Regions from separate parts of the Anaerobacillus sp. MEB173 genome, predicted to be linked through region 3. Evidence: riboswitches for the same ligand, from Rfam matches in the RefSeq annotation. Region 3 holds a riboswitch; each other region holds the start of a gene.
What was found. Region 3 has a riboswitch for cobalamin ahead of ACJ2A9_RS04440 (hypothetical protein). Riboswitches for the same ligand answer to the same signal wherever they lie in the genome.

Region 1: linked by a shared signal. The riboswitch ahead of ACJ2A9_RS10855 (ABC transporter substrate-binding protein) and the one ahead of ACJ2A9_RS04440 (hypothetical protein) in region 3 are both predicted to bind cobalamin.
Region 2: linked by a shared signal. The riboswitch ahead of ACJ2A9_RS01200 (hypothetical protein) and the one ahead of ACJ2A9_RS04440 (hypothetical protein) in region 3 are both predicted to bind cobalamin.

Annotation. Positions count from the first base shown of each region.
Region 1 is NZ_JBJMAU010000004.1:201,934-212,077, forward strand. It holds gene ACJ2A9_RS10845 (heme ABC transporter ATP-binding protein) at 1-40, opposite strand, end outside; gene ACJ2A9_RS10850 (FecCD family ABC transporter permease) at 109-1,167, opposite strand; gene ACJ2A9_RS10855 (ABC transporter substrate-binding protein) at 1,130-2,146, opposite strand; cobalamin riboswitch at 2,307-2,487, opposite strand; gene ACJ2A9_RS10860 (MogA/MoaB family molybdenum cofactor biosynthesis protein) at 2,698-3,165, shown strand; gene ACJ2A9_RS10865 (ATP-binding protein) at 3,366-5,153, opposite strand; gene ACJ2A9_RS10870 (response regulator transcription factor) at 5,153-5,869, opposite strand; gene ccsB (c-type cytochrome biogenesis protein CcsB) at 6,164-7,360, opposite strand; gene ACJ2A9_RS10880 (cytochrome c biogenesis protein ResB) at 7,369-9,030, opposite strand; gene resA (thiol-disulfide oxidoreductase ResA) at 9,043-9,567, opposite strand; gene ACJ2A9_RS10890 (pseudouridine synthase) at 9,809-10,144, opposite strand, start outside.
Region 2 is NZ_JBJMAU010000001.1:237,414-247,557, forward strand. It holds gene ACJ2A9_RS01160 (oxidoreductase) at 1-406, shown strand, start outside; gene hmpA (NO-inducible flavohemoprotein) at 541-1,773, opposite strand; gene ACJ2A9_RS01170 (Rrf2 family transcriptional regulator) at 1,992-2,426, shown strand; partial or broken gene ACJ2A9_RS01175 (peptide-methionine (S)-S-oxide reductase MsrA) at 2,471-3,046, opposite strand; gene ACJ2A9_RS01180 (hypothetical protein) at 3,252-4,190, shown strand; gene ACJ2A9_RS01185 (peroxiredoxin) at 4,343-4,933, shown strand; gene ACJ2A9_RS01190 (hypothetical protein) at 5,189-5,446, shown strand; gene htpG (molecular chaperone HtpG) at 5,943-7,823, shown strand; cobalamin riboswitch at 7,979-8,169, shown strand; gene ACJ2A9_RS01200 (hypothetical protein) at 8,318-8,518, shown strand; gene ACJ2A9_RS01205 (GNAT family N-acetyltransferase) at 8,550-9,134, shown strand; gene ACJ2A9_RS01210 ((2Fe-2S) ferredoxin domain-containing protein) at 9,166-9,558, shown strand; gene ACJ2A9_RS01215 (LysE family transporter) at 9,665-10,144, shown strand, end outside.
Region 3 is NZ_JBJMAU010000002.1:12,830-22,973, forward strand. It holds gene cobI (precorrin-2 C(20)-methyltransferase) at 1-38, opposite strand, end outside; gene cbiE (precorrin-6y C5,15-methyltransferase (decarboxylating) subunit CbiE) at 35-1,246, opposite strand; gene ACJ2A9_RS04420 (cobalt-precorrin-5B (C(1))-methyltransferase) at 1,243-2,334, opposite strand; gene ACJ2A9_RS04425 (precorrin-8X methylmutase) at 2,331-2,987, opposite strand; gene ACJ2A9_RS04430 (sirohydrochlorin chelatase) at 3,008-3,892, opposite strand; partial or broken gene cobJ (precorrin-3B C(17)-methyltransferase) at 4,087-4,917, opposite strand; gene ACJ2A9_RS04440 (hypothetical protein) at 4,936-5,550, opposite strand; cobalamin riboswitch at 5,710-5,891, opposite strand; gene ACJ2A9_RS04445 (cobalt-precorrin 5A hydrolase) at 5,962-7,044, opposite strand; gene ACJ2A9_RS04450 (precorrin-8X methylmutase) at 7,056-7,709, opposite strand; gene cobK (precorrin-6A reductase) at 7,724-8,491, opposite strand; gene cobJ (precorrin-3B C(17)-methyltransferase) at 8,507-10,123, opposite strand.

The DNA.
Region 1 (10,144 bases), on a different contig from region 3:
TTCGGTCATAACCCCCGCTCACCTGATTTACTTGTATCATGTGGATCACTCCATTATCTTTACGTACTTTCCATTATATTAGAGAACAATCAACGCTATTACATTCCCCTACGTGAACCTTCGACGCTGTCTAAGAAGAATAAGTCCAAAAACCGGTGCACCAATAAGAGCTGTAATGACACCAATTGGTAATTCAGTTGGGGCAATTATTGTACGGGCTACTAAATCACAAAGAACAAGAAAACCGCCGCCGATCATGACTGAAAGTGGTAGTAAATGGCGGTGATCAGGTCCCCAGATCAGTCGTGTCAAATGTGGAATAACGAGCCCCACAAATCCAATCGTACCTGATACAGCTACAGCCGCTCCTGTTAATAACGATGCACCTAGTAAAATCATTATTTTTCGTAATTGAACATTTACACCAATATGCTTCGCTGTTTCTTCACCAAATGCCAAAGCATTTAATTCTCTGCTATTGAATAAGAGAATAATCAATCCTGCCACAAAAAACGGGAGCATAATCCAAATGTAATCCCACCCACGCATTGACACACTGCCAAGCAGCCAGCCTATGATTTGACGTAATTCTTCTCCGGTCAATGCAATCATTAATGAAATAATCGACCCTAGAAATGAACTAAATATAATTCCTGTTAGAATGATTGTTTCAACAGTAAGTGATTTATTAGCAAGTTTCGCAAAAAACAGTACAAACAGTAATGTTATAAATCCGCATACAATACTAAAAAAAGGAAGAGTAAATTTCCCTAGCAATGGGATTGATATACCAAGAAATAATACAAACACTGCACCGACAGCTGCCCCTGAAGATACACCTAACGTATACGGATCAGCTAATGGGTTTTTTAGAAAACCTTGAAATGCAGCACCAGCAAGAGCCAGTGACGACCCAACTAATAAAGCAAGGATAACCCTTGGGAAACGAATGTCCATAACAATATGAACAAGCATCGGATCAACCTCTGCATGAATCGGAATACCGAACAAATTTTCAGATAAAATAAAGATGATAGTAGAAAAGGGAATCGATATACTCCCTATCGATATCCCTAATAATACAGCTAACATTAAAAACAATAACGCACAAAGATAAGCAATGAAACGATTATTGTGCAAAAATTTCTGGGTAGATGAGTTCTGCAAGTTTTTCGACCCCTTCAACTAAGCGTGGACCTGGGCGCTCAACGATGTTGGCTTCAATATTATAAACTCGTTCAGATTTCACAGCAGAAACTTCTTGCCAAGCTGGACGGCTTATAACATCCTCAACTGCTGTTTCCATACCCTCCCAATGTCCATAAGTAGTAATAATCACATCTGGATTCGTGCTAACAGCATCTTCCTCAGTATAATTCGGCCATCCTTCTTGGTCTCCGGCTGCATTAACAGCATGGATCATTTCAAGCATTTCATGCATAAATGTACCTTTCCCAGTCGTAAACAGGTCTGGGGCTGGCCAAATTTCAACCCAAACTTTCACTTGATCTTCTTCATTGATTTGTGCTGCTTTTTCAGTAATAACATTAATTCTTTCTTTCATCGAATTCACAATGTCTTGTCCTTCTTCAGCTTTACCAGTCACTGAAGCCACCATCTCAATTGAGCTGTACACTTCATCAAATGTAGAACCACCATTTGTTACAACAACGGTTAATCCAGCATTTCTTAATTGCTCAATACCTTCAGAAACGTTTAATGCATTAGCAAGAACGATATCTGGTTGAAGTGAAAGGATTTTTTCAACGTCAAATTCCATTCCACCAATACTATCTTTTGTGTCTTGAATCCCTTCTGGAAAATCATCGTTATCGGTAACAGCAATGACTTTGTCTAATAGATCTAGGGCATATAAAATTTCTGTATTACTTGGAGTAAGTGTAATGATACTTTCAGGTTCAGCCTCAACTGTAATTTCTTCACCGGTCGCATCTTTGACAGTTACTGGGAAGCTTGCTCCTTCAGCAGCCTCTTCTTCTGTAGCTTCATCTCCTTCAGTTACTTCCTCCACTTGTTCTTCGCTTTCATCGTTTGTCCCACCGTCTTCTGCTTCATTCGAACTGCACCCGAGTAGAACTCCTACTGATAATAGGACTGTAAAAAGTAATAATAACCACTTTTTCATTTGTCTCTTCATCTCCTTTATACATCTGTTAATATTCATGGTGTAAATCAAAGTCTCTACAACATAAAAAAAGCTCCCCTTCTGGAGAACTTAATTAAACAGTAGCATAGATAACGAAAATAACTGTAATCTACTTTACTGCTTCACCTTTTCCTCGAAGGATTCACAAAACATTAAGGCAGGTCTCCTGACTTACGCATGAACGAACATTTCCCCCTTCCCATCATCACTAGACAGTGGTTATAATGAAATGTTCTAACGTTTACAGTGGCGGGACCGTGTTGGAATTTCACCAACTTCCCTTTTAATCACAAATCGTGACCTTAATGTACAAATTATTAAATTGATTTACATTAACCATTATACATAATTTTCTCTTTTTTGACAGCTTTTTTACTAAGACCATTAACAATAAAGCAGACATATTATCACTGCTGTATTTTACAATGATGACTATGATATAATCGGAATGTTTACGTTTAATATAGTTAGGAGATGATACTGTGTCTGTAGAAGAACATCGCCAAGAGGCACCGAAGACAGTAAACTGTATGATTATTACTGTTTCTGACACACGTACGAAGGAGACAGATAAAAGTGGAAAGCTCATGCAAGAACTATTAGAGGAAAATGGCTTTCAAGTCGTTGACTACCACATCGTAAAAGATGAATATACAGCGATTCAAACACTCATTCGTGACGCCTCAGTCCGGGTTGATATAGAGGCCATTCTCCTCAATGGCGGTACTGGCATTACACTGCGTGATACTACATATGAAGCAGTACGTGATACATTAGATAAGGAAATGCCTGGTTTCGGTGAAATCTTCCGCTACTTAAGTTATGTTGAAGATATTGGCTCTGCAGCCATCTTAAGTCGGGCCATTGCTGGTGTACGCGGAAACACTGCTATCTTCTCTACTCCGGGCTCATCAGGTGCTGTTAAGCTCGCCATGAATAAACTAATCCTCCCGGAACTGACCCATGTCATGCGTGAAATCTATAAAGACAGGAAATGAGAGAATTTAGAATTTAAAATGTAAAATGTAAAATTAATAGGGCATTTTCAGAGTAGCACTTTGGAAGTGCCTCTTTGTTTTGCATTCAAGCAACTCTAAACTCTACACTCTAAGCTCTAAACTAAAGAAAAAAGCTGCCAAGAATAATCTTCTCGGCAGCAACGTTTCTTATGAAACAAAATTTTTCTGTTTATTTCGGGTTATTCCTCTATTTTGCGAGGGATAAAGAAGGAAAATGTCGTTCCTTCATTTAGGATACTATGAACAGAAATTTGCCCTTCATGAGCTTCAACAATATTCTTAGCAATTGCTAATCCTAAGCCTGTACCTGAGCGCCCACGAGTTCGGGCCTTATCCGCCTTATAGAATCGCTCAAACACAAACGGTAAGTCCTCTTCAGGAATACCAGATCCTGTATCTGTTATATCAACCTTAATCCCAGTTTCATGCGAATCTACGGATAAAGTGACACTTCCATTTTCACTCGTATGTCGAATCGCATTGTCAATTAGATTCGTTAATACTTGCTCAATTCGATCAGCATCGATCCAAATAATTGTATCATCATCGGCTGAAATCTGTGCATTCAGTTCGATACGATTATCGTGTGCTAACCCTTGAAACTTCCTGATAATCCTTCGACTAAACTCCCTGATATTCGTTGGCTCGATATTGAGCTGAATATTTCCTGATTCCATCCGCGCAAGATCAAGTAATTCATTCACAAGTCGGCCCATTCTTAATGACTCTTCGTAAATAATTTGCGCAAGCTCTTGTTGTTCTTCAACAGTACCAGCAATGCCATCAATGATTGCTTCACTATATCCTTGCAGCATAGCAATTGGTGTTCGTAATTCATGCGAAACATTTGCTATAAAGTCAGTTCGGAGTTTGTCTAAGCGGCGTTCCTCCGTCATGTCACGAAGAACAGCAACAGCACCACGGACAAATGATTTATCATATAGTGGTGTCATTACAATAACCCAACTGCGTCCTTGAACACTTACCTCTGTTAATTGATCTCTTTCTAATTCAACAACTTGTTGGAATAATACCTTAATGTCTTGCGGAAGGTGATCCTCTTGTAAATCATTAGCTTTCTGTTCATAATACCATGCTTGAATAAATCGCTCAGCAGGTGGATTCGTCACAACAATATTCCCTTTTCGATCAAGAGTAATAACACCATCAGCCATACTGCTTAAAATACTTGATAATTGTTCCTTTTCCTGATTTAAAGCCATAATATTTGCATTTAACTCTGATCCCATTCGATTAAAAGCCATTGCCAGCTGTCCAACTTCATCAGTTGTTAAAATAGGAACTTTCGTATCAAATTTACCTTTAGCAACTTCGAGTGATGCCTCACGCATTTTTCGAAGTGGTGCAGTAATACGGGAAGACAAGAAAAACGCAAAGATCGTCGTTAAGATAATCGCAATTGCTGCAGACAAATAAATTGTTTTCTTCGTTTGGTTTGTTGTTTCTTCGATCATTCGTAATGATTGATATAAAAATACCGCACCTTTTTTCCCTTCAAACATTTCAATTGGTACACCAACGATTAAAATCTCATTATGAAACTCATAGCCATTCATTGTAATCGGAAAATCACCTTGACTTACGACTAACTCATTGTTTTCAAAGACTTTAGCCAAATCTGGGTCTTCTTCAAATGTTGATATTGCAATATTCGGTAATCCTTGTTGATTCGGTGAATACCAATGGCGTTCTTCATCACCTATAATAACAACTTTTGCTGAATAAGCATTAACAATTTTCCAGGCTGTTGACAAAGCAACATCAATTTCCGATTCTTCCATGATATTTCCAATAATTGTCGCTTGATTCGTTAGCTGTTCTTCAGCCTGTTCTCGGTGAAATTTCTCAAACGATTGCAATAGCATAATCGTTAAAATTGTTAGTACAACTAATACAAGGGCAAGTATGGTTATCCATAACTTCCCTACTAGACTGCGCCAAATCATTACTCTTTCACAGCCTCAAACTTATAACCTACGCCCCAAACGGTAGAGATTGTACTTGCCGCTTCCGGGGAAACACGATTTAACTTTTCACGTAATCGTTTAATATGTGTATCCACTGTACGTAAATCACCGAAAAATTCATAATTCCAAACATCTTTCAACAATTGTTCCCTTGCAAATACTTTATCTGGTGACTGTGCTAAGTATAGAAGGAGTTCATATTCTTTAGGAGTTAGACTAATCTCCGTACCATTTACGGTAACACGGTGGGCATCATTATCAATCGTCAAATGTTGAAACACTAATACATCTTTTGTAGATGTTTCTGTTTCCAAAAACTTCGTTGATGACGATCTACGTAGTAACGCTTTCACACGCAGGACAACCTCTCTTGGACTAAATGGCTTCGTAATATAATCATCTGTCCCGGCCTCAAAGCCTTGAACACGGTTTGCTTCCTCACCTTTTGCTGTTAACATAATAATTGGCGTTGCTTTTGTTTTTCGGACTTCCTGACATACTTCAATCCCATCTATTCCAGGCATCATTAAATCTAATAGTATAAGATCATAATTATTTTGTTGTGCTAATTCTAAAGCAACCTCTCCATTTTCTGCATCATCAATATCATAATTTTCTCTTTCTAAATACATTCTAAGAAGTCGGCGAATGCGCTCTTCATCATCTACAACTAGAATTCTTGCTTCTTTTTCCACTAGAATTTCCCCCTTTGTCAGTACGAAAACATAAAATATTATTTTTGAATTATGCTTTTTATTTATAGGCATATTATTTGACAATTTTATTGTACCACGGAGTTACTAATACAGAAATATTTTCAAAATAACTTATTTTTTATTCTTGACATAATTGTGACAAATAAAAATAACTATTAGAGGATTTGTCTAAATATTGAACAATCACACGAGCGAGCCCAAACTTCCTCGCAACGAAATCTAATTCTACTTAGTAATCAACCCCTCCACTTTTACAGTGAAGGGGTTGTGATTTTATGCATATGAGTGTAAGCCTGCTACAACAAGATTAATAAATAATAAATTGAACATAATTAATACAAAACCAATAACACAAAGCCACGCTGATTTCTCTCCTTGCCAGCCTTTTGATAGGCGCAAATGCAAGTAAGCAGCATAGAAAAGGAACGTAATAAGTGCCCAAACTTCTTTAGGGTCCCAACCCCAAAATCTTGTCCAAGCAATCTGCGCCCAAATCATGGCAAAGATTAACCCACCTAATGTAAAGACCGGAAAACCAATAGCAATAGCTCTGTAACTAACTTCATCAATTTTTTGCGGACTGGCTCCCATTAAAAACGGTTGAATGGCTGCAGAAATACGTTTACGTAAAATCAAACGAGTGATACCGTAAAGAATTAAACCTGCAATCAATGACCAAATGAATGTATTAAGTTTACGTGGTGCTTCTACTCCTTGCATCCATGATGGAGCAGCGAAAAGTGGTCCAAAACGATCTTCTGACATCATTTCTCCTTCATGAGGCCCGGCAATCGCTGGCATTTCGTAAATAATTTGCGCCTCCTGACCACGCTCATTAACATATGAGAATTGAACTTGATAGTTAGTGGCACTAAAGATGGAAGCAACTAGAATAAATCCTAGCGTTGAAAGTAATGAATACATTACTAATTCAAGTGCTAGTGTTTGTTTATTCTTTTTCTTTTGATCAACAACACGGATTAAATAAATTAAACCCGCTGCAAAACCAATTGCCAAAATCCCTTGTCCTAACGCTGTTGTCGTAACATGAATTTTTAACCAGTAACTTTGTAACGCCGGGATTAACGGCTGAATTTCACTAGGAAATACAGAAGCGTATGCAATAAGTAGCATGACGACCGGCAATGTAAATAATCCTAGTAAGTTACTTTTATAGATTTTGTAGATGATTACGAATGCTAATGACATCGAAATTCCTAAAAATGTTAAATACTCAAACATATTACTTACTGGCGCATGCCCACCAGCGATCCAACGTGTAATGAAATAGCCCATCGAGAATAAGAAACCTAAAATTGTTAATATATAGCCAAAAGTACCCCAGCGGTTTCCTTCGACACCTTCCTTGTTACGCCATTTCTTCCCTGTTACAGAAACAGCAAAACTAATGGTTGCTGCTAAATACATAAAAAAAGCAAATAACAATAAATTACTACTTAATGCCGCCATGTATATGGTCACCCCTTACGATTTGCACTATCATTCTTATCTTTTTCGTTCTCTTTTTCTTTTTCTTCAACTTGATCTAGTGGCATGATTAAATTCGTTTCAGTTACGAAACTTGCAATATCCGTTTTTAAAGAATTCCAGTTTTTGTTTGCATGCCCTGCAATCCAAATTTCATCGTTTTTACGTTGAACCCAAATACGACGGTGATGCCAATAAGATCCTTGGACAAGACCAAACATGAAAATAAAACCACCAACAAATAAAAATGGAAGTGTAAAATCACGACGAACGGTTAGTGCTGTTACATTCTTTGTTGTAAGATCGGTAATATAAAGGGCATGCTCATTCTCACCAAATGGTTCAACTTGCAAATTAATTCCAACTACACTGATTTCAGGCTCTTCAATTCCAGGACCACTCACTTTAAAAATAAAAGCTGGGTTATCTGGAATTTTTGACTTCGTAGCCGGCTCACCAGCATTATTAAAAATAAAATCAGGAAAATAGTTCATAATTTCAACTTCATAACCATTACCTAAATCATAGGAAGATTGCGGATCAAATAAATCAATATTCATCTTTCCAAACTCTTCCTCAGTTTCTTTATCCATTAAAGTAAAAGTCATTTCGTTAAATTCATTTAATTTATAATCTACTTGATAAAGTGCATAACCATCAAATTTAAATGGTTGATTTACATTAATAAAATGATGATCGATTTCCTCAAGTTCTGTCTCTAAACCAACTGTTCCGCCTTCCACTCGTTTAAACAATGTTGCTTCGGTTTGGTATGCTTGAATAGCTCCCATCATCCCTGTGCGTTCAAACGCATCTTGGAACCGCTCATCATCTTCGTCATACATGATGAGAGAAAACTGGTCATTTCTTAAGAAATACTCTCCCTGTGTCCCCGGAATTTGCGCAGTTTCACCATCGCGAATCCATAAATGCTCATCAACATACATACCAGGGAAGAACCGGAACATACAGCCAATCAAAAATAAGATTAGTCCACAATGGTTAATGTATGGTCCCCATCGTGAAAATCGACCTTTTTCAGCTACGATGTTACCATCTTCCTCGGAAATCTTATATTTTTTCTTTGCTAAGATTTCTTTCACTTTCTTCATTTCTTCATCATGATTGTCAACTTTAGAAGTTCCAAATACTCGTTGTCTACTTAAAAAAGCTTCATGCCGGGTAACTTTCTGTGTTTTTAAAGCACGATAGAGAGGCACAACTCTGTCAACACTACAGATGATTAAAGAAACGCCTAATGACGCTAATAAAAGCATATACCACCAAGAGCCATATAAATTATGAAATCCCAACTGATAATAAATTTGACCTAACACACCGTACTCATCTTTATAAAACACTGCTGGCGGTACATTACTCGGTATATACAATTGCTGCGGAAAGATTGTGCCAAATGCCGATGCAACAAGCAATATTACAATAATCCAGATGCCAACTTTTACGGAAGAAAAGAAGTTCCAAATTTTATCAATAATTGTTCGATTGTATGTTTGTGACCGTCTCGCAGTCCCTTCATACCTCATGTTTAACAATTCTTGATTGTCACCTTCTAATAAGGGCTTCCCACATGATTCACAAATAACTGTACCGTGGTGATTTATATGACCACATTCACATTTGACATTATCCATTTTGACACCCCATTACGGTTTAATACTTTGCATATATTCCTCAATGCTTTCTTCGTTCATACCTCCAAGAATTCTTCCGACAACCATCCCATCTTTGTCAATTAGAAATGTTGTTGGTAATGGACTTACACCATACGCATTAATTACATTCAAGCCCTCATCCATCAGGATTGGAAACGTTAATTTATGTCGTTGAACAAAACGCTCTACCGTTAAACGGGGTTCATCTACATTTACTGCCAATATTTCAACACCTTGATCTTTATATATTTGATACAACTTCTCCATGTATGGCATTTCTTTTTCACACGGTGGACAATATGTACCCCAGAAATTTAAGAAAACTCCTTGTCCTTTTAAATCTGCCAATTCAACTCGATTTCCATCAAGATCAGTGAGCACAAAATTTGGAGCCTCATCACCAACATTTACAAGCTCCTTTGTTTCACTGAAAAAATTAGTATAAAACGTGTATCCCAAAGCTGCAACGATTATAAGAAGAACAATCGTTCTAATCATGAGACGCTTCTGTTTCATATTTCCTCTCCCCATCTCCAAACTTTTTTCTATGCGATTATGTTCTCTACCCTTTCAAGGGTAAACTAAGAAACAAAGTACATTATATGAGAAAAATAGTGTTGAAGCGATGACATTTCTCACTTACTAGCACGAAACAATAACTTTCTCATTTTTCTACGACGAATGACACTTTTTTACAAATTTTAATTAACACTATTATAACAGTGTTAACTACAATTACCTAATCGATTTTTGACGGTTATGTGACAGTCAGTTCACGTAACTGCTTCACTTCATGAGGCTTCAATTCCCTTACATCTCCGGGATTCATCCCCCTAACAGTTAAAAAGCCATAACGTTCTCTTTTTAATTTCATTACAGGGTGACCAATTGCTTCAAACATTCTTCGTACTTGACGGTTCTTCCCCTCATGAATAGTTATTTCAACAATCGATGATCCTTGCTGTTGATTTCCTGACTGAAACTTAACCTTAGCAGGTGCTGTTTTTCCGTCATCAAGAAAAACTCCTTTTTCTAATTTTCGTAGATTTTCTCTTGACGGAATACCTTTTACCTTTGCAATATAAACCTTATC
Region 2 (10,144 bases), on a different contig from region 3:
AACTATGGCTAATCTCTCAAAACAAAAGGGAGTGAAGCATTTTTTAATCATTAGTTCGGTGAATGCCAATGCAAGTTCAAAGTTATGGTACCCAAGAATGAAAGGCTTGCTAGAAGAGCAGTTAAAAAATTTCGAGCTTCACACTTTATCTATTTTTCAACCATCTTTGTTACTTGGTAATCGTAATGAGTTTCGATTTGCCGAAAACATGGCAGCTAAACTGTACGGTGGATTATCATCATTGATGAAAGATTCTTGGAAAAGTCGTTTCGCAATCGAAGCAAAAACCGTTGCCAAAGCAATGTATGAAGTTGCTCAACAAGATATAAAAGGAATTAAGGTATACTCAGCCAACGAAATGGACTATATTGTAAGAGAAAACCGAACAGACGCTATTGAGAACTAAAAGGTTATCCTATCGTAACCATTCAAATCGAAGTTATGGTCAATCAGTCACTGATCGAAATAGATCACAAAATCAAAACCGGCCTCCATTATACGAGGCCGGCTTTTCTTTCATTGTATCTTAAATTGTCATTATTACGCTAACTGTTGGGCTGGTCCAAAGAATTCAAAATGAATTTTTTCTTCAGGTACATTCCATTCAATTAATGCTTGCTTGATCGATTTCATAAATGGTACTGGACCACAGAAGTAGAAGTCAGCACTATTATCCTTTAGGATCGATTGTAAATAAGCGAGGTCAATATAACCTTCTTTATCAAACACATTGTTCGCTCGATCTTCTTCAGTCGGATAATCGTAACAAACATAATAGTTCACATTGTCATGATTGTTAGCTAGCTCTTTGACATGATCATGCATCGCATGGAAGTTGCTGTTAATTGCTGCATGGATAAATGTAACTTGGCGTTCTGGCTGTTTTTCAACTAATGTGTTTAACATGCTGATCATTGGTGTTAAACCAACACCACCACTAATTAAGACAACCGGTTCAGTTTGGTCCATATTTAAGACAAAGTCACCTGCTGGTGCAGTAAGTTCAACAACATCACCTTCATTTATAGAATCATGTAAATAATTTGACACAACACCATCCGGTACGTCTTTATTTGCTTCACGCTTTGTACTGATTCGGTAATAGTCTTTGCCCGGTGCATCAGATAAACTATATTGTCTGATGTGTGTGTATTCTTCACCAGGAATTGTTAGACGAATGCTAATATATTGACCAGGCTTAAAGTCTGAAATTGTTTTACCATCTTTTGCTTTTAAGTAGAAAGATGTAATGACATCACTTTCTTTTACTTTCTTCTCAACAACAAAGTCTCTAAATCCATTCCATCCACCATTTAGGCCTGCGGCTTCCTCATACATTTCTCTTTCAACTTGAATAAATACATCAGCAATTACGCCATATGCTTTGCCCCAGGCATCAATAATCTCATCTGTTGCCGCATCACCAAGGACTTCTTTAATAGCAATTAGTAAATACTTTCCAACGATAGGGTATTGCTCTGGTTTAATTTCTAAACTTCTATGCTTATGTGCAATTTGTTTCACAACAGGGATAATTGCTTCTAAGTTGTCTATGTATTGTGCAGCAGCGTAAACAGTATTAGCTAAAGCTTTTGGTTGGCTCCCTTGTTTTTGATTTGATTGGTTAAACACATTTAATAATTCAGGATGTGCAGCAAACATTCTTTTATAAAAGTGTTTCGTAATCGCTTCACCATGTTGTGCTAATACCGGAACTGTCGCCTTCACCGTTTCAATTGTCTTTGCATCTAATTGTAATGTAGTCGTTGCCATTTTATAAAACTCCTTTTCTAATATATTCACCGTGTAAACATTTATTTTTAATACATGTTTTATTATAAATACACTAATCTGCTAAAAGCAATATTTAAAATACACCTTTAACAAAATAGTCACAATTCAAAATATTTCTTTCATTTTCCTCTTTGTGGTATAGTTAAACGTAATTATTTTACTTCTCTATCTGAAGATGATGGAATTAGGTGATGTTTATGCAATTAACAGCTTTTACTGACTATACATTGCGCGTTCTTATTTATTTAGGAGTACAACCTGAAAACAAACGGTCGAATATAAAGGAAATCTCAGACTTATATAACATTTCATTTAATCATGTAAGTAAAGTTGTATTTGAGTTAGGAAAAATAGGATTAATTAAAACCATTCGAGGGCGTAACGGAGGGATTATGCTTGGTAAAGACCCTTCAGAAATAAATCTTGGCGCATTAGTTCGTCATACTGAAAGTCCGCTGACGATTGTTGAATGCTTTGATGATGAAAACAATATGTGTAAGCTAAGTCCGGCTTGTCGATTAAAAGGAGTTCTGCATCAAGCACTTCAAGCTTATTTTCAAGTCCTTGATTCGTATACATTAAGTGATCTGCTGGTAAATAAAGATGGTTTACATCAACTGCTGAATAGCTGACACAGTAACGAGTACTCATATAGAGTACTCGTCGTTTTGCGTAACTACCACTTAAAAGAGGACAATAGCTTTCGTATCTGCTGCTGGTTATCGTCTGATATTCCCCAGTTTTCAACTTCTTTTTTTATGTCATTAAGTGTTCCTAGACCACGAACAAAAGCATTCAACCTGGCTGCTAACGTAGAATCTACAAAATCTTTGTCAGTTTGGAAACAGCCCCTTATTATTTTGTAAGCAGCATGATACCGTTTCAGATAATATTTTTGATGCTTTTCTTCAGCCAAAAAAAATCTGCGATAGCTGCTTACCTCTGTTTCAATTTCGTAGCCTCGATTTTCCGACCACCTCTTTCTAGATTCGTGTGCAATCATACGTTGCTCCTCACTGTGGTAAAGGAGTAATGATAAATATTGACGGCCGCGATAACCGCTTTGTCTTGCATGGTGTTGCTCCCAAAAGTGATTGACTACAGCTTCATAAGTAATCTGCTCACGGTTAAAATCGATTTGAACCGTTTCAGTATGATCACCCATTTGTCGGTAAGTAGGATTTTCCAATGTTCCCCCGGCATACCCTACACGTGTCCGGATTACACCAGGAAGATGCCCGAACCGAGCATCACTACCCCAAAATCAGCCCATCCCAAATGTTGCTGTTTCTATATGACCTGCCTGTTGCGAATAAATTGAAACCTTTTGTAGTTGTTGTTCGTAACTCATTATAACTACCACCTTAAAAATAAAATGTAAAGAAATAATATCATGAAACGGGAGCCTCAAAAAGCTAAGGACAGAGCTAATGATGAAAAGAGAGGAGAGATGTGTATTGTTTACGGATTTAAATAAAAGCTTACAGGAAATTAAAGAAAGACAATGGAAAAAACGGAAGTATGAAGAACACATCGCAAGAGCGAAGGACTACTTACGGGGAATGCAAAGCAAGGTGTCCGTATTATCAAAACAGCTAGAAAAAGAGCAAGCAGATGTCGCAAAATTAGAACGAGTGTCACTGACAAATATTTTCTATACAATCACTGGTAAGAAACTTGAAAAAATGAATAAAGAACAGCAGGAAGCACTTTCGGCCCAGCTGAAGTATGAGGAAGCGCTTGAAGTGGCTTCTGAATTAGAGGAAGAGATTGCCGAACTTTCACAAAGGCTAAATAAAGTCATCAATGCTGATACAGAATATAAGGAACTGCTCAAAGAAAAGGAACGGCTCATTCAAGATCAAGATTCGATATGGACGGAACAATTGTATGAACTCTCTGAACAACAATCAGAGCTTGCCGCTGTAGTACAGGAATACAATGAAGCGATCGATACAGGAAAACAAGCGTCAAAGGCATTAGCTGCAGCAATCTCATCACTAGAAAGTGCAAAAGGCTGGTCAACATGGGATATGTTTGGCGGCGGAATGATCACAACGGCAATTAAGCACAGCCGTCTCGATGATGCGAAAAGCCAAGTACATATCGCACAAACAAAATTGCGGCTTTTTCAAGAGGAATTGGCTGATGTGACGAACCATGACAAAATTGAACTTCAATTCAGTGGATTGCTTACATTTGCTGATTATTTTTTCGATGGGATTATATTTGATTGGATGGTACACGGAAAAATCACCGATTCCCTGCAGCAAGTGAAAGAAACAAAAGAAAAGGTAGATCAATTGATTGCCAGATTAAATGAACAACACAAGAAACGCCAACATCAATTAGAGGAAACAAAGATAAAGAGAGTTGAATTGATAGAGAGTATGTAACATAAAAAGAATCAAGCAAGTGGCATTTCGTGCTACTTGCTTTTTACATTTCAAACAAAACGGACAATCTTCCTTTTCCTATCTATTGACATAACGTAAAACAGGAAGAGCGTATACATGGTTAACTTTTTGTGAGGTAATGAGGTGATGAGATGAACGATAATCAAAATACACAGTACTGTCCTTGCTGTGAACAACCTTTTTGTGCGCAAACGACTGATGCAGCACCTACGTTTACAGCTGAAGCTTGGGATAATCGAAATAAAAAAATAAAAAAGGTACATCTGGATCAATACAAAGGCAAATGGGTGATCTTATTTTTCTATCCAAGTGACTTTACGTTTGTTTGACCGACGGAATTAGCGGCGGTCGCCGCTATACATCACCAATTAACATACTTAAATACCGACATACTAGCAATTAGCACGGATAGTGTGTATGCGCATAAAGCATTTACGGAAGTAACGCCTGCAGTATCTAATATTGCATTCCCGCTTATCAGTGATCGAACACATGAAATAAGTAAAAGCTATCGGGTTTTTAATGAAAAAACTGGAGCGGCATATCGTGGAACAATTATTATTGACCCAGATGGAATGATCGTATCAAAACAGGTGTATCCATTAGAAATTGGCCGCAATACGTTTGAAATAGTCAGATTAATTCAAGCACTACAACATGGCCGCAAGACAGGAAAGGGTGTACCAGCGAATTGGATGCCAACGGAATTAAGGTATTATTAATATATTTTGCACGTCCTACTTTTTTAGCAAATATTTATAAATAGATTGGATTTGATAGAGGAAAAGTCAATGGTGTTGTCGAAGTTATTATTCAGAATTATAAGCATATTGATATAGTAGTAAAAAATACTAGTAAGCTAGGTGATAATCTCTTAGTCAAAATTTAATTAGCAACTGATGTGAGAAGCAGGTAAATGGCGGATTTAGTGATTTATTGTAAGGAGTAGTACATTTTAAAACAAAAGGGTGATCTTCGTGAAAGGTAAGATGTACGGCATTTCAGAGGCAGCTGACCAACTCGGCATGCAGAAATCAATACTTCGAAACTACGTGAGATTATTAAAAGAACAAGGCTATTCCATTGCAGTGAACGAAAAGGGATATCACAAGTTGAGTGATACCGATTTAGAAGTTATTAAAAAAGTACAAAAAGAATATGAAAGTTCGATGGTAAGTGTTTATGCAAGTGTAGAAAAAGTAATAGGGGACCAAGATAATTCTTGTGTTTCATAATAATGTTGTAATCCCCATGGAAGCATCTGTCTTAACAAATGCTTCCATGGGATTTTTTTGCGAAAAAGTGAGATAAAATGAGGAAAGCATTGATGTCATACGCTTTCATCAATAATGTTGTCGTTTTCATTAACGAAAACCGCTTTTGTTAATTATTAGAAAGAGGATCATAATAAGGATACATTCAATTTAATTATTAATGAAAGAAGGAATTCGAAATGAAAAGATTACTTCGATACTTTGAAGAAATTATTCACGATTACCGCGAACTACGTGATCAGGCAGAAAAGATTATGAAGCGTAGCATGTTTAGATAATATATATTCAAAACGAGCAACCAATAATGATTGCTCGTTTTTTTGTTTTTTTACTTCAAAAATTCTCTCATTTCATTGACATCGAACACAACATATGTAAAATAAAAAATAGAAATTAGCACTCAGTATGGTTGAGTGCTAATTGGTATGTTATGCAAATTTGAAAGGAGATGCACAGTATGACGACAAAGCAATTTAAAGCAGAATCAAAACGTTTGTTAGAGATGATGATCAATTCAATTTATACACAGCGGGAAATCTTTTTAAGAGAATTAATTTCAAACTCAAGTGATGCCATTGATAAAATTTACTATAAGGCGTTAACGGATGAAAATTTACGCTTCGACAACGAGAGCTACTACATAAAGATTAAAGCAGATAAGGAAAACCGGACGTTAACGATTACTGATACTGGAATTGGAATGACTGAGGAAGAGCTGGAAAATAACTTAGGTGTAATTGCAAAAAGTGGTTCCCTTGCATTTAAGACGGAAAATGAAAGCAAAGACGGTCATGATATCATCGGGCAATTTGGTGTTGGGTTCTACTCAGCGTTCATGGTTGCTGATGTCGTAACAGTGATTAGTAAAGCTCTTGGCAGTGACCAAGCTTACAAATGGGAATCAAGAGGAACGGATGGCTACACAATTGAGCCGGCAGAAAAAGAAGACGTTGGTACTGAGATTATTTTACAAATCAAAGAGAATACAGAAGAAGAAAGCTATGATGAATTTCTTGAGGAATATCGTCTCAAATCTATTATTAAAAAATACTCTGATTTCATTCGTTATCCGATCAAAATGGACGTATCGGTTAAGAAAGCAAAAGAAGACAGTGACAATGAGTTTGAGGATGTAATTGAAGAAGAAATCATCAATAGTATGGTTCCAATTTGGAAAAAGAACAAAAACGAGCTAACTACCGAGGACTATGAGAACTTTTATCAAGAAAAGCATTACGGTTTTGACAAGCCGCTTAAGCATATTCACATTACAGTTGATGGTGCGGTACGCTATCATTCGATACTTTATATTCCGGAAAATATTCCATTTGATTACTATTCAAAGGAATTTGAAAAAGGCTTAGAACTTTACTCAAATGGCGTACTCATCATGGAAAAATGTGCGGATCTACTTCCTGATTACTTCAGTTTTGTAAAAGGGATGGTCGACTCTGAAGACCTTTCATTAAACATTTCTCGTGAGATGCTTCAGCACGACCGTCAATTAAAGCTGATTGCCAAAAACATTAAGAAGAAAATTAAGAGCCAGCTGCAAAGCATACTGAAGGAAGAAAGGGAAAAATATGAGCAATTTTACAAATCTTTCGGCCGTCAGCTAAAATACGGCGTGTATAGTGATTTTGGTGCAAATAAAGAGGAATTGCAAGACCTGCTTATGTTCTATTCATCTAAGGAGAAGAAGCTCGTAACATTGGCTGAATATGTGGAAAGAATGCCTGAGGAGCAAAAATACATTTACTATGCTTCAGGGGAATCGAATGACCGCATTGCCAAGATGCCACAGACAGAGCTTGTTGTTGATAAAGGATTTGAAGTACTGTATTTCAGTGAAGATATTGATGAGTTTGCGATCAAAATGCTCATGAATTACAAAGAGAAAGAATTCAAATCCGTTTCAAGCGGTGACTTAGGAATCGAATCTGATGAAGACAAGAAAGAGATCGATGAAAAAGAAACGGAAAACAAAGAGCTGTTTACGCAAATGAAAGAGATTCTAGCTGGAAAAGTGAAGGATGTCAGAGTTTCTAAACGCTTGAAGACACACCCTGTATGTTTGGCAACAGAAGGGGAAGTCACAATTGAAATGGAAAAAATCCTTCAAGCGATGCCAGATAATCAAAATATTAAAGCAGACAAAATCCTTGAAATTAACGTCAATCACGATGTGTTTACAGCTTTAAAACAATGTTTCGAGAACGATAAAGAGAAGCTAAACCTTTATACAAATCTATTATACAACCAAGCGCTTCTGATTGAAGGATTGCCACTTGAGGATCCTGTTCAATTTACAAAGGACATGTGTAAGGTAATGATTTAGTTATCAAACAAGCCGAATTCACAAACATGTGAGTTCGGCTTTCTTATTTTAATTATTATAAAATTCAGAAAGTATATTTTAAATTGATATCGATAGAAACCGGGAAAATAATGGTAGACATTAAAGGTATGGTAATGTAATATAAAAAAATAATTATATACATATTCTAGACAGGTTGTTGTGCATTGAAGAATGTATAGCTTAAAAGGGAAGTTCGGTGAAATTCCGACACGGTTCCCGCCACTGTAATCCGGAGTAACTTGCACGAAGTCACTGCTTTAATAGCGGGAAGACGCAAGAAGCGACGATGGTAAGTCAGGAGACCTGCCTGTTTAGAGAACACAATGTGACCTGCGGGATATAGGGAGGTGTTTGCGAAGACGAAAGTAATGTATGCATTTTTTAAGGCAGAACATACCATTGTTTTTTGTGAGCATTTAAACCTAATAGGTTTAAATGCTCTTTTTAGTATGTAAAAAGAGGGGGAGAAGGTTTTGGAAAATGTTTATTTCAGAAAATACTATGATGCATTAGGAGCAACTCTGTTAATCTACGCTTCGAAGCGAAAGGTAGAAAAAGAATACATCGAATTAAAATCAAAAATTATCGATGATAAAAGTAATAGAGTAGATCGAGAAGAAGAATTGCAGGCGCTTAATAAAGCTTATCAATCGATTGTGTGCTTTTTCTCTTAATGCTTTAAAAAGCATATAAGGATGTGGTTCAATGTCGTATACGATTATAACGAATCAGAGGGAAATTTTAAAAATATTACAGAAACTTCATTTTCATTCTAATCTAAATCGTTTTCGTGATTCAGATAAACAACAAGAGGCGATGCTCATTGCGATGGAGAGTGATGATGTATTAATGGCCCTGGCATTAAATAATGAAAACATTATTGGATACGCGATTATACTTTCACCAGAAAGTGATGAGAGGTGGATACGATTAAATTATCTGAAGATGTTAGGCGTAATTGAAGTAGCACCAGAATTCCGAAATCAAAAAGTGGGACAGAAATTGTTACAGGCTTTGTTTAGATTAGCTGAAACAGAAAACTACATTATTATTTCATTGGAATATTGTTGGCATTGGGACCTAGACATGACAAATGGGGATCCCATTCTATATAAAAACATGCTTAAACATGTTCTGGAGTCAGTTGGATTTGAGGAATTTCATACAAATGAACCAGACATCGCCTGTTATGATGTGAATTTCATGATGGCCAGAGTGGGTTCTAAAATAACACTTAGTCAATTGTACGATTTTGCTAATCTAGCCATTCAATCGAATGTTGACTTATAAAATAATTAAGTAAGAGGAGAGGGGAATTAATTTGGCGACTTGGGATTTATCAACAACTAAGCATCATGTATTAATTTGTAATGGAAGCAGTTGCAAGAAAGCAGGAGCTGAAGACTTGACACTGGCTATTCGTAAAGAAATTTCAAATCAAGGGCTTGATCAGATGATCCATACAACAAGAACACTTTGTAACGGTCGTTGTCAGGATAAATGTGTATTAATAACTTACCCTGATGGAAAATGGTATAAAAATATTTCGGCAGAAGATGCTCCGCAATTCATTGAATCATTAATGTCAGGACATGACATTGAAAGTTATATCAGTCATTGTTTTAATGGGACTGGATTTCAAGCGTTAGGTGAAACGGTGAAAGGAACAATAAAAGACGAACATATTGTTAAAAAAGTTTCTAAAGGGTTATAGCCACTTAATGCACAAAGGTTTTACATTCCCCCACATCCATGAGTCGTAAATCCTTGACTTGCTGAATATGATGTACAAGCGACTGGTTGTCTCATGGAGGTGTTTTATGGCTGTATTTTTCAGTTACATATTACTTGGATTATCTTTGGCTGCACCGATCGGGCCGGTCAATGCAGCGCAAATTGACAAAGGCATTAAAGGTGGTTTTTTTCATGCATGGCTCGTTGGATTAGGTGCGACAATTGCTGATGGATTCTTTATGCTACTTGTTTTTTTAGGACTTGTTCATTTGATCGAGATTCCTTTTGTTCAGGCTTTTCTATGGTTATTTGGCTTTTTTGTTTTAGTATATACAGGCTATGAGAGTTTATTTAGTGCAAAACAGCTTTCAACAGATATGATGAGAGGCGGACAAGAATCACATCTGAAATCATTTCTCACTGGTTTTATTATGTCGTTATTTAATCCTATCACGATTCTATTTTGGCTTGGGATCTTTGGTTCGATTTTAGCAAAAACAATAACATCATATGACACGAACACATTAATTATCTACTGTTCAGCCATTTTTATCGGCATTTGTCTT
Region 3 (10,144 bases):
CCTACCCCAATTCCGTATACTGTTCCTATCGCTGTCATTCTGTGTTTTCCCCCTTATGTGCACAAATCATATAAATTGGATTTAACGATTCAAATCGGTTCATATGTAAAATAGGTTTACTGCGAGCAATATTTGCTTGTGTAACCGTTGTTTGAAAACCTAGCTCTTTAAACGTTTGCAATGCTTCTGAAAGTGTCTCAATTGTTACGGCATTTAGAACAATCCGCCCATCTTGTTTTAGACGGGAGCAGCAAACTTGAAGTAACTCTTTCATATTTCCGCCCGTTCCACCGATAAATATCGCATCAGGGTCAGGAAATTCTTCAAGCCTTTCTGGTGCTTTCCCCTGGATTGCGGTAATATCAGTACGGAATTTCTTACTGTTTTTCAGACAATTTTCAAGGTCAGCTTCATTTTTTTCAATCGCAAACACTGCCCCATCACGTGAAATTCTTGCTGCTTCAATCGCCATTGAACCAGTACATGTCCCAATGTCCCATACTGTACTTGTACGTGTAAGCTGTAAAAGTGAAAGACTTAACACCCGAATCTCTTTTTTTGTGAGTAGCCCTTTATCAGGCTTACGCTGGTAAAATTCATGATCATGTATCCCAAGCGTCCATGTTGGGCCGGCTTCTTTTCGTTTTAATATCACTACATTTAACGGATCGGCCTCATAATCGGCCATTTCTTCAAGCTTCATCCATGCCGTTTTCTCGGTAGAGCCCCCTAGAGCTTCCCCAACAAATGCTTTGTATTCATTCATCCCAAACGAAAGGAGATAACGTGCAATCTCCTTAGGACTGTTAATCGCATCAGTGAGTAAGCAAACTTTATCATTGCCATCCATCTTTTGAGCGAGTCCTTTCATGCTGCGTCCATGCACACTGATGAACGTACAATCTTGCCAGCTTTCTTGGATGCGTGCAAAAGCTTCCTGAATGGAGCTTAGTACTGGGTATATTTCTACAGGCATTTTCTTCGCTAAATAGGATCCAATACCAAAAAATAACGGATCACCACTCGCCAAAACAACCGTTTCTTTTCCTAATTCCTGAATTCTCTCAATTACTTTTGAAAGCCCACCTTTAATTGGAAGCTTCTCACCTTGAAAATCAGGAAAAAACGCTAAATGGCGCTCGCCGCCAACAAGAAGCTCACACTCCTCAATCCAGTTTAAATATACTGGGAGAAGACTGGCTTTCCCTTGCTCACCGATTCCAATGACTTTGATCGCCTTCGTCATGATATCGTCTCCCTTCCTAACAATTCATTTTTCATCGTCATTAAGATGACTTCAACCTCCAAGCCATCTCCGACTTCCTTCCTCGCTTCTTTACAGGCATAATGACACAATCGATTAAAAAATTCAGAATATCCATTCTCCATCATCATATCTGCAACTTGGGAGGCCGTATTTGCTCCCCTTACTTCATCTAACAAACATGTCGGCACCCCTACCTCTTTGGCAACATTAGCCAAAAATTCAAAATTAATAGGTGCACTTTTTGAATGAACCATCATTACTCCTTGGGCAACTTTTGAAAATTTTCCAATCATCCCAATTAATGTTGCCTTTTTTATCCCAGCTTTTTTGCATTGCTTAAGAGAAAAGCCGACAAATTCTCCCATCTCAATAAACGCTTCTTCTGCGTGCTCTGGATAAAGAGTCATACCGAACTTTTCACTTCTTCCCCCAGTCGACAAGATCACATGGCTACATCCCGCTGCCTCTACAGCAACCGAGATCGCTCTTACAATACTAGCTTTATATGCGGATGTTGAAAACGGGACTACGATTCCTCTTGTGCCTAATATCGAAATCCCACCAATAATTCCTAGACGGCCATTTAATGTTTTTTTGGCAATTTCTTCACCATCAGGTACCGAAATCGTTACATTTACACCAGTTGGACACTCATATTCATGTAACACTTCAATGACAGTTTGCTTAATCATATGACGTGGAACGGGATTAATCGCCGGCTCACCAACAGGTACAGGTAATCCGGGCTTTGTGACCCGACCAACCCCGATCCCACCTTCAAGAAAAACTCCTGGTTTATGCCGAAACGATACGGTTGAAACAATTTTTGCCAAATGGGTCGCATCGGGATCATCTCCACCGTCTTTGATCACTGTCGCTTCTGCTTCTTGATCAGTAAATCGTACCTGTTCCATTGTAAAGAGAACCTTTTCACCACGAGGTAACGTAATCTGAACTTGTTTAACTTCCTTTTGCAGCAGTAATGATAATAATGCGGCCTTTGACGCTGCTGTAGCATTCGCGCCAGTCGTGTACCCATGTCTTAATTTTTTCGTTTCTTTTGTCATCTTTCTCCCAGCTTTTCTGCAAGAATTGCGAGGGCATTAACAATCGACACTGCTACTGGGCTTCCACCTTTACGACCAACATTCGTAATATAAGGTACATCAAGCTTTGCTAATTCTTCCTTTGATTCTACTGTTGAAACAAATCCAACGGGTACACCTACAATTAGTGAAGGGCGCGCTTCCCCTAACTTAATTAAGCGAATCAGTTCTAGTAAAGCAGTTGGTGCATTTCCAATCACATAAATTCCACCCGCTGTTTCTCGCACTGCCTTTCTTGTTGCCATAATCGCTCTTGTTATTTGCAGCTCTTTCGCCTTTTTTGCGACATCCTCATCCGTGATATGGACGTGAACACTTCCACCAAATTTCTCGATTCTCGGTTTACTGATTCCGACTTGAACCATATGGACATCACAAATAATTTTCTCCCCTGCTCGGATCGCACGAATGCCGGCTTCAATTGCTTCCTCATGAAAGAGCATGCTTTTCCCAAGCTCAAAATCAGCAGAGGCGTAAATGACCCGCTGAACAACCGGATATTGATCAGCAGTAAACGAATGTACACCCAGCTCGTTTGTTACGGTTTGATGACTCAGTTGTTCAATTTCTTCAGGATGAATCGTCGTTGGTTTAAATTCTGTTAAAAAGTCCAAAGAAACCGCACTCCTTCTTATTATTTTTGTACTTTTACTTCGTGGTGATGGTGACCATGCTCATGATCATCATCGTGATGGTGATGATGGTGAATATCCATATGCTCAAGCGCATGAAGACGATATTGACACATATCACAGTTTAATTTAGCTTCATCTCCTAATGCTTCGGTCACTCGATCCAGAAAAATATCTGTTAATCCTGGATGGAACCCGAAATATTGGGTCATTTGAAACTCGATATTTTCATATCGCTGTTGATAGGTTACTAGATTTCGTTCCAATCGTTTAATAAGAACTCCGGTAAAAAGAAAATATGGAACAATAATCACCTTTTCTGAACCTAAACGAAGACAACGTTCAATACCTTGTTCAACTGTTGGTGTCGTCACTCCCATAAAGGCTGTCTCAACCAGAACTTCCTTTTCAAACTGCTCTGATAATAATCTTGAAATCTTAAAAAGATCACTGTTCGCATCAGGGTCACTGCTGCCACGACCTACTACTAGAAGAGCCGTTCTCTCATCAGCTTCAAAACGATCAACATTTACCGCAGAAAGACGTTCTATGAAAATCGTCATTAACTGCTGATGAACACCAATCGGACGACCATATGTAAATTTGACATGAGGATAATGCTCTTTTGCATGATCTATTTCATGCGGAATATGAATCTTCGCATGTCCTGCAGAAAAGAACATCATCGGAATTAATGCAACATGAGAAGCACCACGCTCAACGCAGCGCTTGATCCCCTCTTCAATCGTTGGTCTTGCAAACTCAAGAAAACATGTTTCAATGACCGGTGCATCAATCTTTTCCCTCATCATATCTACAAACCTTATAATCTCCTCATTACCCTCCGGATCCTTACTCCCATGCCCAACAAATAAAACAGCATTCACGTTCGTCACACCCCTTTTTTAGTGTAGAGTGTAGAGTGTAGAGTGTAGAGTTATTGAAAGTAACTCTAAAGAAGATTTTTAAAACCTTCACTGCATTTGCCCTCACCAACTCTAAATTCTAAACTCTAAACTCAACTTCTTAGACTCACCCAAATCAATTCTAAATTCTAAATTATTAATTATTATTTGCTCTTCAACGCCCATGGTTCTGCTTCTGCGCTTAATCGTTGATGCGGCTTTAACTTTTGTTCATCTGCACTTAATGTATATTTTCGTTGATATCCACGTGGTGTGATCATTTTTCCGTCATACATAAATGTGGATTCATTGCCAATGATGACGGTTGATAGCATTCCGATTTCATGTTCTAACATGTGTGCTAAATCTGTGAAAATCACTTGCTGACGATTTCGGTACGCACTTTTTACAAGACCAACTGGTGTTTCTGACGAGCGATAGTTTAATAGGATTTTTTGGGCCTCCTCAATTTGCCGCGTTCGCTTTCCGCTCTTCGGATTGTACAGTGCTATAACAAAATCCGCTTGAGCTGCAGCCCTCACACGCTTCTCGATCATCTCCCATGGTGTTAAATGATCACTCAAGCTAATCGTACAAGCATCATGCATGACTGGTGCCCCTAAAAGTGAAGCGCAAGAATTAATTGCTGAAATACCTGGAACAATCTCAACTATAATCCCATCTGCTTCCTTCCAACTTTGTTCAGCTAATACCTCGTAAATCAAACCTGCCATACCATATAAACCAGCATCACCACTTGATATGACTGAAACAATCTTCCCAAGCTCAGCTTGTCTTACTGCCTCCCTTGCTCGTCCTACTTCCTCAGTCATACCGTTACTTATCACTTCTTGCTTCGTAATAAGGGGTTCAATTAAATCCATATATGTCTTATAACCAACGACAATATCACTTTCAATGATTGCCTCCCTCGCACGTACAGTCATATGCTCCTCGTGTCCAGGACCAATACCTACAACGATTACTTTCCCCTCTTGCTTGTTCATACGAAACTCCCCCTCTTGTTATATGAAAATAGAAATACCAAAGCCTATACTTATTAATCCTACAATTGAAATGACAAGTCGTTGTAACCGAAGATTAGTCGTAGCTGCCTTAAACGGAACTCCAATCACCATGGCAACGAGAAACATCCCAACAATTGAACCAAAACCAAATAGTAGTAAGTACGTAAACCCAACTCCTATATTACTTACTTGAGTTAACATTAGTAACATGAGAGCACCACTGCCTGCTAAGCCATGAATCATTCCAACAAAGAATGAACGGCGATGAAAATGCTCTACCCCAACACTCTCATTCACGCTCTTTTTCTTATTGACATATTCAGTGATGATCGCCTGTAAACCTAGATAGATTAACAACAGCCCTACTAACCATTCGAAATAAAGCTCCAGATGCTGCGGAACTGAAATACCAAAAAACAGTACAAGAAGACCAACAGCTAGAATCATAACTGAATGCCCTAATCCCCATACGGCACCCGTCATTCCCGCTTTAAAAACACTCTTTGTACGAGTCATAATTGTCGACACTGCAATGACATGATCTGCATCCAAAGAGTGGCGTAACCCAAGTAATAAACTAAATCCAAGTACTGACCAAACGCTCAAATCCATTTCCCAACTCTCCTTCATTAGTCGATATTTCATAAAAAAAAAGCATTCCTAACCTACATAAGAGGTTAGAAATGCTTCCATATCTCATTGATCAGCTTAAACTACACTAAAAATGAATAAGACCTGCACTCTAACACTTCCCCATCTCCCGTAGGTTAAACAGTGTTGCTAGAAAAGGCAGGTCTCCTGGCTTTTGGTTTACGTTTTCTGTGCCTTCCCATAAAAAAACAGTGGCATACTTACAAAAAACAACCCAATTACAGTGGCGGGACCGCGCCGGATTCTCACCGGCTTCCCTCTTGAAGATTACTAGAATCTTCACCTTTTCCCAAACATTATGAAATTATAATTTAACAGTATAGAAATCTGCTATTTTTGTCAATCTTTTTTGTTGCTTTATGACGATTATTGTTACCTTACTACTACCGCTACAGATATCGTTACATTTCCAGACTTCTTCTTTTCTAGCAAAAGTTTGCTTTCTCCTGATGAAAGCTTTGCAGCAGGTTCGCTTACTCCATAAGCTCCTGTATATTTAAAAACAGTCTCTGAAGGATTTTCAATTTCTACCTTGTTTAATTGTTCAGGAGTGTAATAGACAAAGTCCCAACCAAATTTTTTACAAACATCCAGCATGCCTTGTTCATCTTTCTTTAGATCGATGGTTGAAATCCCTTTTACAGAAAAAAATGAGATCTCTAATTCGGCTAACGTATCAATAATAACTTGCTCAATTTCTTCAGCACTTGTGCCACGGTTGCATCCCATCCCTAAATAAACAGATTTTGGGCGATAAATAACATAATTTGATAGCCATTTATTTTCAAAATCAAAATTGAAAAGCCGGTGAGTAATGATTAACGATGCATTAACATCAAGATCCTTCGCCTCTTCCAATGAATCAGCACATTTAATGTTTGCAGGAAGCGGATGGCTGTACTTCCACCAGTTTCTCTCCCCAGACTCTTGAATCACGACAACTGGCTCCTCATTGACAACCGCTGCACTCACTGGTGTGACGTATTCATCACCATCGATTACCCAGCCGAAATCTCTTCCTAATAAATCAACTGCGATTGTTTTCTGAACATCAGAAGCCGTCGTAATAACAGGTGTCGCTTGCAGCAACTTGGCAATTGTCCGTGTTAATTCATTTGCTCCACCTAAATGACCAGAAAGTACACTTATGACAAATTCCCCTTTATCGTCAATGACAACAACGGCTGGGTCTGTTTTTTTATCCTTCAAGACAGGAGCAATCATTCTGACAACCGCACCTAATGAAACGACAAAAGTTATCCCATCATACTGTTCAAATAACTGGGGGATTATCTTTCGAACCGAACCTTCAAACATGGTAATTCCCCGTTCTTCCTCATCACCTTGTGAAAATTTAGTCATATAAAATAGATCTGCAGTTGGCATTAATGACTGCAGCTCTCGGATCATCTGTACACCGTGTTTCGTAATTGAAACTAACGCAATTTTTTCCATGAGCTATCCCCTTATGACCCAACCTTTTCGGCCATAATCGAAATTGCATTCACTGCAGCAACAGTGACTGGACTCCCACCCTTACGACCAACATTTGTTATAAACGGCACATCTAATAATGCAAGTTCTTCTTTCGATTCTGCAGCAGAGACAAAGCCAACTGGCATCCCAACAATAAGACCAGGTTTCGCTTCTCCACTTTTCACTAGACGAATGAGCTCTAATAATGCAGTAGGAGCATTCCCAATCGCAAAAATGCCTCCTTCTGCCTCTTTGACCGCCTTACGCATCGCAATAATTGCTCGTGTCGTGTTTAGACGTTTCGCTTCCTCAATGACATCGGGATCGGAAATATAGACATGAACACTTCCCCCAAATTTCTCAATTCTCGGTTTACTCACCCCAGATTGAATCATTTGTACATCAGCGACTAGCTTCTTACCTGAGCGAATCGCTTCAATTCCTGCTTGAATGGCATTCGGGTGAAACAGAACACTTCTACCTAACTCAAAATCAGCTGATGCATGGATAATACGTTGTACAACAGGATATTGCTCCTCTGTAAATGGGTGCTCACCGATCTCTTCCGTTATCATTTCAAAGCTTAATCCTTCAATTTCCTGTGGTTGTGTTGTCATTGGCTTAAATTTTGTCGAGAAATCCATTTTTTCCCTCTCCTTTATCTGTTTAAAATTTTTAATTCTGAAATCACTTCTTCTTGTTTTGAATATTCTTTTCCATAGTTAATTTTTGGACGTTCTATCATAATAATTGGAATATCTAACTCAAGAGCCGCTTCAACTTTTTCGTCAACTGAACCGACTTTGCCACTTTCCTTCGTGACCATTAATGTCGTACCAAATTGCTTGTATAGCGCAATATTCAGCTCTTTTGAGAATGGACCTTGGATCGCAATAATGTTCTTTTGCTCAACTCCTAGCTGTTCACACTTTTCCATATTATCTTTTCTTGGCAGCATCCGAGCGACCATTGTTAGATTAGGCTTTCCTATTAGTTTCTTCGCAAAAGTCGCCAATGTCTTACTGCCTGTTGTAAGCATGACAACACCTTGCTTTGTTGCTGCCAATTCAGCTGCTTGCTCGTAATTTTTCACAACCGTAATCAATGGGTGATCGTTTACATTCGTTATTTCACGCTCAAAACGTATGTATGGAATTTTAGCCATTTCTGCTGCTTTTATCGCATTTCTTGATGCTTCTTCCGCATAAGGGTGACTCGCATCTACGATTGTATTTACTTCTTTCTCATTTATGAGTTCTACCATCTCCTCAGTAGTTAAACGCCCCACTCGGACTGGTATGTTTTTTTCTTTTAAGGAAATTGCCGCATTGTCCGTGACAACGGTTGCAAGTAGAGGAAAGCCCTCACTTTTTATTTTTATTGCGAGTTCCCTGCCGTCACTTGTTCCTGATAAAACAAGAATCACCTTTCCTCCTCCTCTCTAATCACCACAAACTGCATCAACAACGACTTGTGCCGGTACTTCACGGTATGGATATCCTTGTACTTGTCCTACCCGCTTAAAAAATTTATAAAAACGCTCATTTGGTATAGCTTCTTGCTCATATTGCTTAATAATTGCTAACAATGTTGGAACAATTTTCTCCCTCTCAATCCCTTCAGCAACAGGTTGCCCGACGTGTGCATTTCTGCCGATGGTTTTTGCTCCTAAAAATAAGTCGAACTTTCCTTTACGGAAAACGATCCCAATATCATCGGTAACTGCTCCATAACAAGCCATACCGCAGCCATTTATTCCAATATTTAATTGCTTAGCAACTGACTTCCCACCTAATTGTTGCTGAATTTCTTCCGCATATGGAATCGCATCGACTTTTTCTCCATTACAAAAATCACATGCCTTAACTTGAATAACATCGCCAATTGGATGAAGCATTAAATTTTGGGCGTTTAGTTCGTCAATGATTTGCGTAGGATCATTTGTTGGGACGGAAATCTTCAAGCGGTGGTCAGTTGTATATTCCATTGTTCCCTCTTTACCAACAACATTGGCTATAGCAAGCAATTGCTCTGCTGTAAACGTTTTTGCAATGACTCCAGGAGAAACCGCAAATTCAAAAATCTCCTCCTGTTTAAATACCGATAACCCATTTATACCGACCGTTTCAGTCGGAGTTTCTTGATGTAATAATGCTAAAGCTTCTTCTGCTAACTCCGTTGACGTTCGTTTACTAGATTCTGTTTCCTCCACTATCCCTTGATGCAGCGCCCACGGTTCTGCTTCTTCCTTTAAACGCTCATGCGGTTTTAAAGATTGCTCCATTGCTGTTAAAGTGTATTTTCTCTGGTATCCTCGTGGTGTTATCATTTTTCCGTCATAGAAAAATGTCGACTGATTTCCAATAATGACTGTTGTCAGCATTCCGATTTCATGATCAAGCATATGAGCGAGGTCAGTGAGTACGACATGTTGGCGCTCCCGGTAGGCACTTTTTACAAGTCCTACTGGTGTATCAGGTGAACGATACCGAAGCAGAATTTGCTGTGTTTCTACAATTTGGCGTGTTCTCCGTCCACTTCTCGGATTATACAGAGCAATCACAAAATCGGCCTGTGCCGCTGCTTCTACTCTCTTTTTAATTAACTCCCATGGTGTTAGATGGTCACTTAAACTGATTGTACAAGCGTCATGCATTATCGGAGCTCCGAGTAGGGAGGCACAAGAATTCACAGCAGAAACTCCGGGAATTATTTCGACCGCTACTCCCTCATCCTCCTTCCAGCCTTTCTCCATTAGTACCTCGTAAACTAACCCTGCCATTCCATAAACACCAGCATCACCACTTGAAATAACAGCGACGACCTCTCCTTTTTCAGCACGACGGACAGCCTCCTGAGCCCGACTTACTTCCTCTGTCATTCCCGTTCGAACAATCTGCTGTTTATCTGTTAGGATTGGCTTAATCAAATCAACATAGGTGTTATAGCCAATTACACTATCACATTCCAAAAATGCCTCTCTCGCTCGAAACGTCATATGTTTTTCATTTCCAGGACCAAAACCAATGATAAGTAATTTTCCACGTTTACTAGACAACGTCATTCCCCCATTTTTTAG